3 regions of the Fructobacillus sp. ESL1096 genome follow, and region 3 is predicted to be linked to each of the others. Evidence: riboswitches for the same ligand, from Rfam matches in the RefSeq annotation. Region 3 holds a riboswitch; each other region holds the start of a gene.

Region 1 (4,215 bases), 500 kb from region 3:
CATTTTGTCACTCCTCGTAATTTTTGAACACTGCGTTGAATATCATCACTAGCAGTAATGGCCGAAATCACGGCAACACCGGCAATCGGCAACTCCGCCAATTCCTGACAGTTGTCTTCTTGGATACCACCAATGGCCACAACCGGTAACGAACTTTTTGACGCAACCGAAAAGACACCTTTTGGACCAATGGCCTCCTTCACTTCTTCCTTACTTGTCGTTGCAAAGGCGGGGCCAACACCCAAGTAATCAACGACTGCCAAATCAGCTTCACTGGCAGCCAGCTCTTTTAAGTCATGGACGGATAACCCAAGTAGTAAACCAGGAGCTACCTGATGAATTTCTTGCACTGGGGTATCGCCCTGACCAACATGCAGACCATCCGCCTGGATGGCCAGTGCCAATGGCAGGTCGTCATCGACATACAAAGGCACATTGGCTGCTTTCGTAATAGTTCTGATTTTCTGTCCCAATGCCACTTTTTCGGCTTGGTTCAACTTCGAGTGGTCCTTTTCTCGGTACTGAACAGAAGTGACGCCGGCGTCACAGGCCGCTTGAACCACGCGAATCACTTCGTTGGGATCATCGTTGACGTTTTGGCTACCAACAACAAGATAAACCATTAATGACGTCGGATCAAAATTCATAATCTTTTCCTCCTTCATCTGCTGGATCCGACCACTGGCCATGGTTCAAAGGACCATGGCCGTGACCAATAACTAACGGCTGACCAATAATGGCGTTCATATAGCGGTGGCCCTTTTCGATGGCCTTACGCAAAGAATCACCTTGAGCCAAAAAGGACGTAATTGCAGCTGAGAGGGTATCCCCTGTCCCGTGTTTGCTTGACGTTTCAACCTTTTGTCCTTCTAGCCAAAAACCGACTTCGTTTTCCAATAAAACATAATCATAAATGACGGCACCTTCACCGTGGCCACCCTTAACGATAACATTTGGAACGCCCAATGCTTGTATCTTTTGACCAGCCGTGACCATGTCATCACGAGTACTGATTTTCATATCGGCTAAGAGTTCGGCTTCGGGGAGATTTGGTGTCAACAGCGTAGCTAATGGCAGCAAGTGGTTTTTCAAGGCCGCGATCCCAGCTGAGTCGAGCAAGCTGGCCCCACCCTTGGCAACCATCACCGGATCAACCACCAAATTCTTCTGTTGGTAATGACGGATGTTTTTAGCCACCTGCAGAACGCGAGCTTCATCAAAGAGCGCTCCCGTTTTCGCTGCGCGGACGTCAAAGTCAGCCATCACCGAGGCAAATTGCTGGTCAATTACGGCCAAATCAGTTGGATAAGCCCCCTGGACCCCCAGTGTATTTTGCGCTGTTAACCCGGCCACCACGACCGCGGAATAAGTCTTGCAAGCCTGCATGGTCTTGATATCGGCTTGCATGCCGGCACCACCCCCAGAATCGGACCCAGCAATGGTCAATCCTGTCGGATATTGGTTTGCATCAATCATCTTGTTGCCTCCATTCCCTGTAAGAAGAATTGATTTTCATACTTTGTTGATTGGATAAAAGCAGCCAAAGCCTCCTCTTGAACTTCGGGACTGACATGTTCGGCCGTCTGATTGACCAGTGACAAGATTGGTCGCGTCAAACCCTTATCAAGCCCACGGTAATAGCCAACCCATGGTATAAATGGGTTATCTGGCTTGATTAGCCCATCACGAATCAACAAATCAGCCAAATAAGCATAGTCATAGGGGCAGGCAGCTAGGGCAACCAAGCCAATAAATGGATCCTTTTCAACTGCTTTAGCCATATGGTTAACATATTGGTCCGTAACCGTTGAATTTGGGTACTTGCCTGCTTGGATACTCTTGTCGTCGGTTTGAGCCAAGTCCAACAAAATCTTATGGGCAGCACCTTCACGATCATCATCAGCCACTTCAGCATCAATTGTTTGACCGGTTAGTGTCTGGCAAACCTGTTCATACAGTGGCAAATAGTGACCCAGGTAACGGTAATCTTGTTGCACGTAGTAGAGCAGTGCCTCAGAATTAACTTCACCAGCAATCATTGCTTGGATAAAGGGATTGGCATAAAAATTAGCCTTGTGTTCTTCCATCACTTGCATCAAGCGGTTAGAAAACGGCAGCGTCTTCGTCATTTTTTCTCCTCAATCATCACTTTATTTTGGCAGACGGTGGTGTCGGTCGTTGCCATTTAGACAAAATAAAAAGCCCCCAGCCTGAGCTGAGGACTTATGCCTACTAACGATGACCAAAAAAGGCAACATCATGAGGATTTAAATCCGTTTTCGAAGTTTCCTGCGACCGTGCTAGCGGCATCAGGTTCAATGGGTATAATCTCAGCTCAGGGCACCCCAACTTTATTTATCACAAAAGCAGTATAGCACGGAAATTAAAATCCGTGTGAAAAAGTTGATTGTGAACACTTGCCACCTGCTGTAAAATCAGTTATATTATAAGTATACTTATATATTAATGCTAACAATAAGGAGGTTCCCATGAGCCCTGTCAAAACTACTGCACTTTCTCGCTACATGGATTCAACCAATCAGAAATTCTTCAACTTATATACTGACTGGTTCCGGCAAATGAAATACCGTCTACGAGAACTTGACTTGACCCACCCCCAATTTCAAATTCTCGCTACTGTCCATGGTCTCAGTATCCAACATACCGAAGTTACTCAAATCATGGTGGCTAAGGCAGCAGACGTCGATGCCATGACCGCTTCAGCCATCATTACTAAGCTCAGCCGTGAAGATCTTTTAGACCGCTATCCTGGTAAAAAAAATCCACGTTCAAAAGCCCTATCATTAACCCAGGCTGGTGAAAAAAAATTACAACAGGCCTTAGACATCGTCAATCAATTTGACCAAGACTTCTGGAGTCAATTTGACACCTCTTTGCCAGCAAGTGTTGATCAAGCGCAGGCGGTAGTCAAAACACATCACTACTAAAATTAGCAAAGTACACCCGCACCAATTGAAAAGAGCCGAAAATACAGGATTGTATTCTCGACTCTTTTTCTTTTGACCAAAAATCAGCACAATTTTATCATTTAATCGTGTTTCAAGCACCTACAAGCAAACCTGACAATTGAGCAACTTTTTATTCACTAATTTTGGCAACTAAGACACTGTTAGCTAAGCGATTGGTACCAATCAAAAATGGACTGCACCTCTTTCATTGGCAAGTAGCGGGCAGTCAAGACCTTTGTATTGGCATCAGTGCGAACTACCACGGCAAGGTGGGCTCGCCGGTTTTGCTGAGCTAGCCACCAACTTTGCTTAATCGACAACGACTGAATCTTATCCCAGGCGATATAGGTCGTGATTGTTTCGTAATTCTTCGCCGTTTTTAAAACAAGGACCTGCCGGTTAACCACTTGGGCGGTTGTCGCCTGCCCCTTATACCAGCCGGTACCAACTACAAAAACCAACACAATCAAGACCAGCAAGACAACTACTGGCCAGCGTCTGAAAGCATAGATCAGGACGGTGGCAATCGGCAAGGTCCAAAAAAGGCCGTTACGAATCATTGTTAAAATTTGGTAGGTTGAGCTATCAGTCTTTTTGATTGGTCGACTGGGAAAATCAGGCAGCCACCGCGACAAATATTGGTCAACAGCCCCTGATTTCACCATCGGAATCAAGGTTGGCACGTTTTTAGATACCTTGTCTTCACCATTTTCGTCAGTAATTATCCGTGTCTTGACGGTTACCAAGCCCAACAACTGCCTGAAAACATTTTGGCGGACTTCAACCGTTTGCATCCGGTTAATTGACAAATGCATCGTTTGTCGTTCAAAAAGTCCCCGAGCAATCGTCAACTGACCTGCGTCATGGTGCACTTCAAAGCCAAAGTACAAGATCACCGTTCGCAGAACATTAAAAGCAACCACGATGAAAACAAACGCCACCACCAGCAAGGCAATCACTAAAGCGCCCAGGCCCAAAACGTGATTGGTCAACTCCTGCTCAATCCAATGACTGACTATCCCTTGCTGGTCTAAGTGAATGAAGCCACCCAGAAATATAAAGAATTGAAAGATGACCTCCGGCGTCGTCACCGCATAGACAATCAAAGAAAGAATGGAAGCCCGAAAGGAATCGGTAGCCAGTCTGTTAGAACCATTTGGTCGCAGGATGTCCTTTCCACCAGCGGTTTTTTGATTATGCTCAGAAGCAAATACTTGCCCTTGGCGGTCTGAATCGGTCACCTGCT
Region 2 (4,215 bases), 510 kb from region 3:
GCAGACCACCCAGACGCTGAGATTCACGTGTTTGAAAAGAATCAAACAGTTTCTTTTTTGTCATGTGGAATCGCTCTTTGGATTGGCGACAATGTTTCATCAACTGACAAGATGTTTTATGAAACACCAGATTCAATGGCTAAGCAGGGTATTTCAATGCATATGCAAACGCTTGTTGAAGCTGCTGACTTAAAAGCAAAGACTTTGAACATCAAAGACTTGGTTTCTGGTGCTCAGTCAGAAGAAACTTTCGATAAGATTGTGATTACCACTGGTTCACGCGCAATTAAGCCTCGCATCCCTGGTATCGATTCTGACAAGGTCTTTGACTCAAAGACTTGGGACAATGCCAATGCCTTGAAGGAAGTAACTGAAAAGGTTAAGCGGATTATCGTTATTGGTGCTGGTTATATCGGTGCTGAGTTGGCAGAACAATTGTCAGTCAATGATAAGGAAGTGACTTTGATTGACGGTTTGGACCGGGTATTGGCCAACAATACGGCCCCTGAATTTTCATCTGTTTTCCAAAAGGCCTATGAAGACCATGGTGTTAAGTTAGCCCTTGGTCAAATGGTTTCAGGATTTGAAGACACAGCTGATGGTATCAAGGTGACAACTGACAAGGGCACTTATGAAGCTGATATTGCCATCTTGGGGATTGGTTTCTTGCCAAATACTGCTCTGTTCCGTGACCAAGTAGACATGTTGCCAAACGGCGCTATCAAGGTAAACAAGTTCATGGAAACTTCTGTGAAGGATGTCTTTGCTGCTGGTGATTCAGCCACTGTCTTCTACAACCCCACCCAAAAGGATGATTACATTCCATTGGCAACTAATGCTGTTCGTCAAGGAATTTTGGTTGGTAAGAACATTGTCGAACCAACGTTGGCTTATCAAGGCACACAAGCAACATCAGCCGTTGAATTGTACGAGTTAGCTTACGCTGCAACCGGTTTGACTGTTCAATCAGCAGCTCGGAAGGGTGTTGAAGCGGATTCTGTGACAATTTCAGAAGATTACCGTCCTGATTTCATGTTGTCAACGACGCCAGTTAAGGCCTCATTGACTTGGGAAAAGGGGACTCGTCGGATTGTTGGTGCTGCTTTCTTGTCAAAACATGACATTTCACAAGCTGCCAACGTGGTTTCATTGGCGATTGAAAACGGCATGACAATTGATCAATTGTCAATGACTGACTTCTTCTTCCAACCAAACTTCGGTCAACCAGTCAACTATGTTTCATCAGTTGCCATGGCTGCCGTTTTGAAGGCAAACAAGTAAAAAATTAGCTTGATTAAGCACCTAGGCTGAGTCTGGGTGCTTTTCTTTGAAAACACTTGCATAAAAATTCAAGACAGTGTAAGCTAGTGAAGTAGTAAATTTGAATATAGCGATCTGGGGTACCATTTTGGTTGAGAATTAAACCCATTGAACCTGTTAGGCTAAGACCGACGAAGGAAGATCCACACAAGTTTTTTTTAAGACCACCCGTGTTGGACTCTGCCCAGGCGGGTGTTTTTTGATGCCTTTTTGTTCGCCCGGACGTAAAGGAGAGAATAATGAAACAAAAGTGGACGCTACAAAACGTGATTTTGCTGGCCTTGATCGGGATTATTTTTTCGGTCATTTATTGGATTATGGATCCGGTTTACCAGATTGTTAACAGTGGCTTGGCCGTGATTGGGTTGCAAGCCTTTACGAATGAAATCACCCTTGGTGTATGGATGATGGCCGGACCATTGGCTTCGTACATCTTAAAGAAGGTCGGTGCCGGCTTTATTGGCGAAATGCTTGGAGCAGCCGGTGAGATGTTCTTGGGTGGTTCTTACGGTGTCGGTACGCTCTTGTCTGGCTTTATTCAAGGAATTGGCTCTGAACTTGGTTTTGCTTTGACTGGTTATAAGAACTGGTTTGCTGGTCTTTGGTTGTCAACCTTGACTGGAACAGTCGTGACCTTTGCTTGGGACCTCTTTAAATCAGGTTATATTCACTACAAGCTAGGTTTGTTAGTTGCTTTGTTCATTGTTCGTTACCTATCAATTTTCTTTTTCTCAGGTGTCTTGGTACACTTGATTGCCAAGTTGTTAGATCGATCAAAGTTGTTGTCCCACGAATAAGGAGGACAAAAAATGGCAATAACTGCCAGAAACCTCACGTTGGCTTATCGTGACCAAGTCATCATTGATAATCTAAATTTATCTCTTGAAAAAAAGACCCTGACTCTCTTAATGGGGCCTTCCGGATCGGGAAAATCCACCCTGTTAAAGGCCTTGGCGGGTCTTTACCCACAATATGGTGGCCAAGTTACTGGCGAAATCGAAATTGATCAAAGGGTGATGACCACACTGAAAGCAAATGAAAGAGCCAAGCGAGTGGCTTTGCTTTTTCAAAACCCTGATGACCAGTTTGCCATGCCAACGGTGCGGGAGGAATTTATTTTTGCACTGGAGAATCTCGAATTGGACAAGGAAGAAATTGACCAAAAGACGACTTGGGCATTGGAAAAGGTTGGTCTGACTGATTTTATCGATCGATCCTTTGTGACCCTATCTGGTGGGGAAATGCAAAAGGTTGCCTTGGCAGAAGTGTTGGCCCTGGGGGCCGACTACCTGTTGCTCGATGAACCCTTTGCTGCTGTTGATAGTCAGTCACGAGAAGATCTCCAGGTTTTACTAAAACAGCTTAGCCAAGAGGGCTATGGCGTTCTCGTTTCCGACCATGATCCAGCTGGTTACTTCGATAAAATCAGCCAGTTTTATCAGCTCAAAGAGAAGTCTTTGGTGTTGGTGCCTGCAAATGACTGGCACCAATATGATTACCAAAAGCAAACGGTGGTTTTAAAACCGGTTGTAGAAAGTGACCAGGTCGAAAAGGCTGCTTATCGCTTTGATAATCTACGAATACAAAACGGTGAACGGCTGGTCTTAGACCAGGATATCCTGCAAATCTTTGAACAGGGTATCACCTTGGTGACCGGTCCAAATGGAGTCGGGAAGTCTTCTGTTTTGAAGACGCTGGCTCGACTACACCGTTATGAGGGTTCTTTGACCTACCAGGAGCAAGAAGTCCGCGAGTGGAAACCGCGTTTTTACTTTGGCCAGGTCGGTTTGTTATTTCAGTCAGCCTCTGACCAGTTCTTAAACATCACGGTTCAAGAAGAGCTTGACCAGGTGATGGAGAAAAGCCACCATGCTGATTTCTGGAAGAAGGAGGTCTTGGAACAGTGGCTGTCTGACCTAAACTTAACAGGCTTGAGTGACCGGTCGGTCTACACGCTTTCGGGTGGCCAGCAGAAGAAACTTCAGCTGCTGTTGATGCTAATTATGGCCCCACCAGTACTGCTGTTAGATGAACCACTAGCAGGCTTGGATGAGCAGTCGGTGGCAGTTGTTTTAAATCTGATTCAGACTTGTCAACAGGGGCTTGAACTGACCATTTTAGTTGTTTCTCACCAAACAAGAGACCTGGTCAACATTGTTGATCGTCACTTGCGCTATGAGCAAACGGCCATGGCCTATCAAGAGGAGCTGCTCGTATGATGAATGCCACACAACGGCTGATTTTGGCTTTGGCGATTTCTTTGGAAATCTCTTTGACCCAATCAGTGACCCTAAACGTTGTTCTCTTTTCAGTTGCCTTTTTGCTATTATTAATTCGGCGCCAGCCCTTAAAGAAAATCGGGCTCTATGTGGCGATTGCCATCATTCCAGTTTTGGGTTCCTTTTGGTCCTTTTATCTTTATGGTCAAGGAACAGCAGCGCAAAACCTCCATTTTGGTTTAGTGATGGGCAGCCGAGTCCTCGTCTTTATCTTTATTGGGGCCTGGTTAACGATGGGTATGACCCCCTACGTCTTATTAGCTTCTTTACGCCAGAACTTGAAGATGTCTGCGACCTTTACCTACGGCATTTTGGGGGCACTTAACTTTATGCCCCGCTTTAAGCAGGCCTTTTCTTCGATTCAAGCGGCGGGGATGATGCGTGGTGAAGTATTACGGTGGTGGCAGCCAACGCTGTATTTTAAGGCTTTGGTTCATGCCATTAAGTGGTCGAAGAACCTGGCCATGGCCATGACCTCACATGGTTTTCAAGAGGGGGCCAAGCGTTCAGCCTACCGGGATTATCCGATGGCTAAATCAGGCTGGGGGTTAATCGTTTTGATTTTGTTTGCATTGCAGGGAATCTTGTTTTTTTCTCACTACTGAGCAAAGCAGTA
Region 3 (4,215 bases):
TTTCTTTGACTTCTTGTTCTGTCAAATCAGGATACTGTAAATCATAGCGTTGCTTACCCACCGAAATCGACCAGGTTTTCAATCGATTAAATTGACTCTCATTTGGCGCAAGAAACAAGTTGATTTTGGTTGTCTCTCCTTCTTTAGCCATTGTATCCTCTTTCATGCTTGATTGGCTTGCAGTAGTTGATCAACAGAAATTGAGCACCCCTTTGACTCCGCCCCAGCAATCCGACCAAGCAAAGTAAAGCCGACGTCATCCTGTACGGCTAAATCTTCCGTTAAGATGCCCAAGCATGAGTTCCAGTTCGAAAGGTCATAATAGGCCAAGACACCTTTTTGTCCGGGCGCAACAGGCGCCAAGGTATCGGTATCTAAAATCCTGACGCGAACCCAAGCTGGTGTTTGCTTACTATAAATTAGGTCCAAACCCTGGTTGAGCCGCCACAAATTTTGGTCATAGCACTGTGAACTGATTTCCGTCATGCCATACATATTCAAATAATAGTCACGACCAATACCGAAGGCCGCTTCCAAATCAGCTAGTAGCTGGTCTTCGCTAACTTGACGCGATTGGCCCTTGAAACCACCGGTATCAAAAATTCGACTTTTTTCAGCCAGGTGAAAGACCAACTGGTGCTTTTGTAGGTAATCCAAAAAATGGACGTAGGAAAAACTTGCGCCAAGCAGCATCACGGGACGGTGATCAATTTCTGCCGCCGTTAAAGCAGCGACCACGCCCTGATAATCAATCCCGTCTGCATCGACATAGGATCTGCTGTGTTGGTCACCAAATTCGGTAATGGCGCGACTGACATAATGAGCCAAAGAAGAATTGTCAAGGTGCTTTTCATCCGGAAATAGGCCAATAATAGTGATTTGATCAACGTCCGGGAGGACATACTGCTTGAAAGATACTTTCATTGACTCATTCCAAACAGCAAAAGTCGGATGGTAGCTATGGCTACGGTGGGTCTTATCCGTTGTCCCACTTGACATAAAAACAGCTTCGCCCGCCGTGATCGGCGTTGTCGACAGCGTTAACTGCTTGTATCCCTGAATCGGCATTAATGGTACTTCTTGCCACCGATGTACCATTAGCGGACTTTTTCGTTGTTGTTGCGCATATTTTTTATAGGGTAAATTATGGTCAAATTGGTATTGAAATAAATCGAGGGCCAACTGATTGAAATCCTCATCACTTTCATGGTGGCCGTCCATGACTTGGTGTTGGTCAATAAAACTCAGAATTTCTTTTTGAATTGCAGCAACCGAATCACTCATGGTTCTTTTTCCCTCCAAAAAATCCTGGTACAACAATTAATAGAACATGCAGGGTCACAATCGACAGAGCACCGACTAAAATACTATTTGAAAAGAGCGACTGATAAATACCCGAAAATCCTTTTGCATAAGATGGCAGGGCAATGGCCAGCAACAAAGACAGACCAATACTCATCCGAGTAGCTTCGCCTTTATCAGCCTGCTGCAGGGTTGCAAAGCCCGTCGTTAACAAGGTTGCCGCTGCCGGCAAAAACATCCCACCGATAACGGGTGCTGGGGTCAAAGCGAGTACTGCTGCAAACTTGGGCACAAATCCTAGTAAAATTAGTAATCCCCCGGCCAATAGAATGGGCTTGCGAGAATGCACTCCCGTCAACTTCATGACTCCTAAGTTTTGGGCAAAAGCTGTGGTTGGAAAACCGCCAATCAAAGAAGAAAGCATTGAGCCACCCGCTTCACCTGCAATTCCACGACTAATACGCTTTGCACTTAATTCTTCTTTGGTAACATCTGCAGAGGCTTCATAAACGCCCAAAGCTTCAATCACTGCCACTAAATAAGCGATGAAGAAGGTCAGAAAAATGGCCCAATTAAAACGAAATAGTCCATAAGGAAACAACCGTGGTAGGCCAAAAAACGGTTGACTTTGCACGCTTGACAAGTCAATCATCCCCAGGCTGGCCGCCAAAAGATTACCAACCACAAGGGCCAGCAAAAAGGAAAACTTGCGCCAGTAACCTCGGCCAAACAACGATCCTAAGACGACAATCAAAGTGGTTGTAATGGCCACCAGAAGAACGTTTGGCGATGCAAAACCTTTTGTGCCAGGCGTCCCCCCTAGTAATTCTGACATTGTAAAACTTGAAAGCGAAATGCCAACCAAAAAAATAATGGTCCCGTTAATCGCAGGTGTCAATTTCTTAGCTAAGCGATGAACCCAGCCAAATAAAGACATCAGCAAAACAATAAAGCCACTGAGAAAGACGGCACCACCGGCAGCTGGCAAACCACCGGTTTTACCAGCACTAATCATGAGGGCGTCAAAGGCCGCTGAAGGCCCTTGCACAATCGGCAGCCGTGCTAATTTTGAAGCCTGCAAAATCGTTACCAGACCAGATGCCAAAAAAATGGCACTAATCAAATTCGTCGACAAGGCTAACGAGAGGCCCGCGGCTGAAGCAACAAAAATCGGATCAAGCCAGACATTGGAAACAAAGATGTGTTGGAGACTAATCAATATCGTCTGACTAGTACTCAATGGAATCTCTTCCGGGGAACTTTCTTGCTGCTGATGGTTCTGTTGAATCATTTTTTTCTCCTAAAATTTAATTCATCAATCCACCCTGAACAGTCTTTACCAGCAAAAGAAAAAGGTTGAATTCATGATGAATTCAACCTCAACCGAAAAGTCCCAAAAAAGACCCCTTGTTATCAATATTAGTTGCATTCCTACGCTGGTATTAACCAGATCAGGTACATAGGGTCTAAGACATTTCTGTCTAATCTCAGCGTGATGCTCCCCTTGCGAATTAATTAATTTTTTTCAGTATAACATGAAATTCGATATTAGAACAAATATAATCAACTTTGTTTAATCAAATTCGAAACTGTTCCACGAATAGTAGCAGCCAAAGCGCTGGTCAAAAAAGTTAGGCGAAATGCACCACCAGCAACAACCTCAATCTTGGTAGCAATCACTAGGCCATTTTACTTGTTGGTAACGGCACTCAATTTTGACCAATTCATTTAGCATTCCCAACCGACACACCATCAACAGCAGCGCTGATTTCTTTAGCGTACGCCTGTAACTTTGCTGGTGCTTTGTGACCATTTTCAGCGACAATCTGGACGCAGGCTGAGCCAATAATAACCCCATCGGCCAAATCAGCCATTGCCTGGGCCTGGTCAGCGGTATGTACACCAAAGCCAATAGCCACCGGCACATTCGTTACCGCTTTAATTTGCCCGACAACTTCTGCTAAATTAGCAGCAAAGGATTCACGGGTTCCCGTTACGCCTAAAGAAGAAACCAAGTAGATGAAACCGGTCGCCTCTTTGGCAATCAGCGCAATGCGCTCACCAGACGTCACTGTAATCAACGGAATCAAATCCAGCCCATGCTTGTCAGTAAAAGAAACTAACTCTCCTCGTTCTTCATAGGGCAAATCGGGGATAATCAGGCCATCGACACCGAATTTTTCACAGTCGGCGGTAAAACGTTCATAGCCATACTGGAGAACAACGTTCAGGTACACCAAGAAAACCAGAGGCACCGCTGTTTGCAGACGAATTTCCTTCACCGCCGTAAAAATCACTTCAATTGGTAAATCAGGGTCACGCAAAGCCCGCAAATCGGCCGCTTGAATAACGGGACCGTCGGCGACTGGATCCGAAAAAGGAATGCCAATTTCAACAATATCGGCCCCGCCCTTTGCCAAAGCCACGACATTTTTCACAGTCGTCTCCATGTCAGGATCATTGGCGGTGACGAAGGCAATAAAATTTTTATGATTCGTAAAGCTTTGACTAATTTTACTCATGAATTTCAACCCCCCGGTACTTGGCAATTGCGGCAACATCCTTGTCCCCCCGGCCAGATAGTGTGCAGACAATGACCTGGTCCTTAGGTAACGTTGGCGCTAATTTTTGCACATAGGCCACAGCATGACAGCTTTCAATAGCGGCAATAATCCCCTCTTGCTTGGCAATGTATTCAAAGGCAGCCACGGCCTCATCATCTGTAATACCGACGTATTGGGCACGGTGCTCGGCTGCTAATGCTGCGTGTTCTGGCCCAACACCCGGGTAATCGAGCCCAGCCGAAATCGAATAGACCGGATTGATTTGGCCACTATCATTTTGCAAAAAGAGTGACTTCATGCCGTGAAAGACACCTAAGCGACCCTTTTCGATAGTAGCCGCCGTCAAATC

The links. A riboswitch is a leader RNA that binds a small molecule or an ion and turns the genes downstream of it on or off. The one in region 3 is predicted to bind thiamine pyrophosphate.
Region 1: another riboswitch for thiamine pyrophosphate. It lies ahead of ACSYSR_RS00195 (TenA family protein); the one in region 3 lies ahead of ACSYSR_RS05030 (solute carrier family 23 protein).
Region 2: another riboswitch for thiamine pyrophosphate. It lies ahead of ACSYSR_RS00240 (ECF transporter S component); the one in region 3 lies ahead of ACSYSR_RS05030 (solute carrier family 23 protein).

What each region holds. Positions count from the first base shown of each region.
Region 1 covers NZ_CP196400.1:66,569-70,783, forward strand. Annotated here, with positions in the region: gene thiE (thiamine phosphate synthase) at 1-647, opposite strand, end outside; gene thiM (hydroxyethylthiazole kinase) at 1-3, opposite strand, end outside; gene thiD (bifunctional hydroxymethylpyrimidine kinase/phosphomethylpyrimidine kinase) at 637-1,476, opposite strand; gene ACSYSR_RS00195 (TenA family protein) at 1,473-2,129, opposite strand; TPP riboswitch at 2,270-2,358, opposite strand; gene ACSYSR_RS00200 (MarR family winged helix-turn-helix transcriptional regulator) at 2,490-2,948, shown strand; gene ACSYSR_RS00205 (PH domain-containing protein) at 3,131-4,215, opposite strand, start outside.
Region 2 covers NZ_CP196400.1:75,114-79,328, reverse strand. Annotated here, with positions in the region: gene ACSYSR_RS00245 (FAD-dependent oxidoreductase) at 1-1,281, shown strand, start outside; TPP riboswitch at 1,387-1,477, shown strand; gene ACSYSR_RS00240 (ECF transporter S component) at 1,560-2,117, shown strand; gene ACSYSR_RS00235 (ATP-binding cassette domain-containing protein) at 2,130-3,539, shown strand; gene ACSYSR_RS00230 (energy-coupling factor transporter transmembrane component T family protein) at 3,536-4,204, shown strand.
Region 3 covers NZ_CP196400.1:1,005,249-1,009,463, reverse strand. Annotated here, with positions in the region: gene ACSYSR_RS05040 (acyl-CoA reductase) at 1-151, opposite strand, end outside; gene ACSYSR_RS05035 (LuxE/PaaK family acyltransferase) at 163-1,284, opposite strand; gene ACSYSR_RS05030 (solute carrier family 23 protein) at 1,277-2,593, opposite strand; TPP riboswitch at 2,714-2,817, opposite strand; gene trpA (tryptophan synthase subunit alpha) at 3,027-3,824, opposite strand; gene trpB (tryptophan synthase subunit beta) at 3,817-4,215, opposite strand, start outside.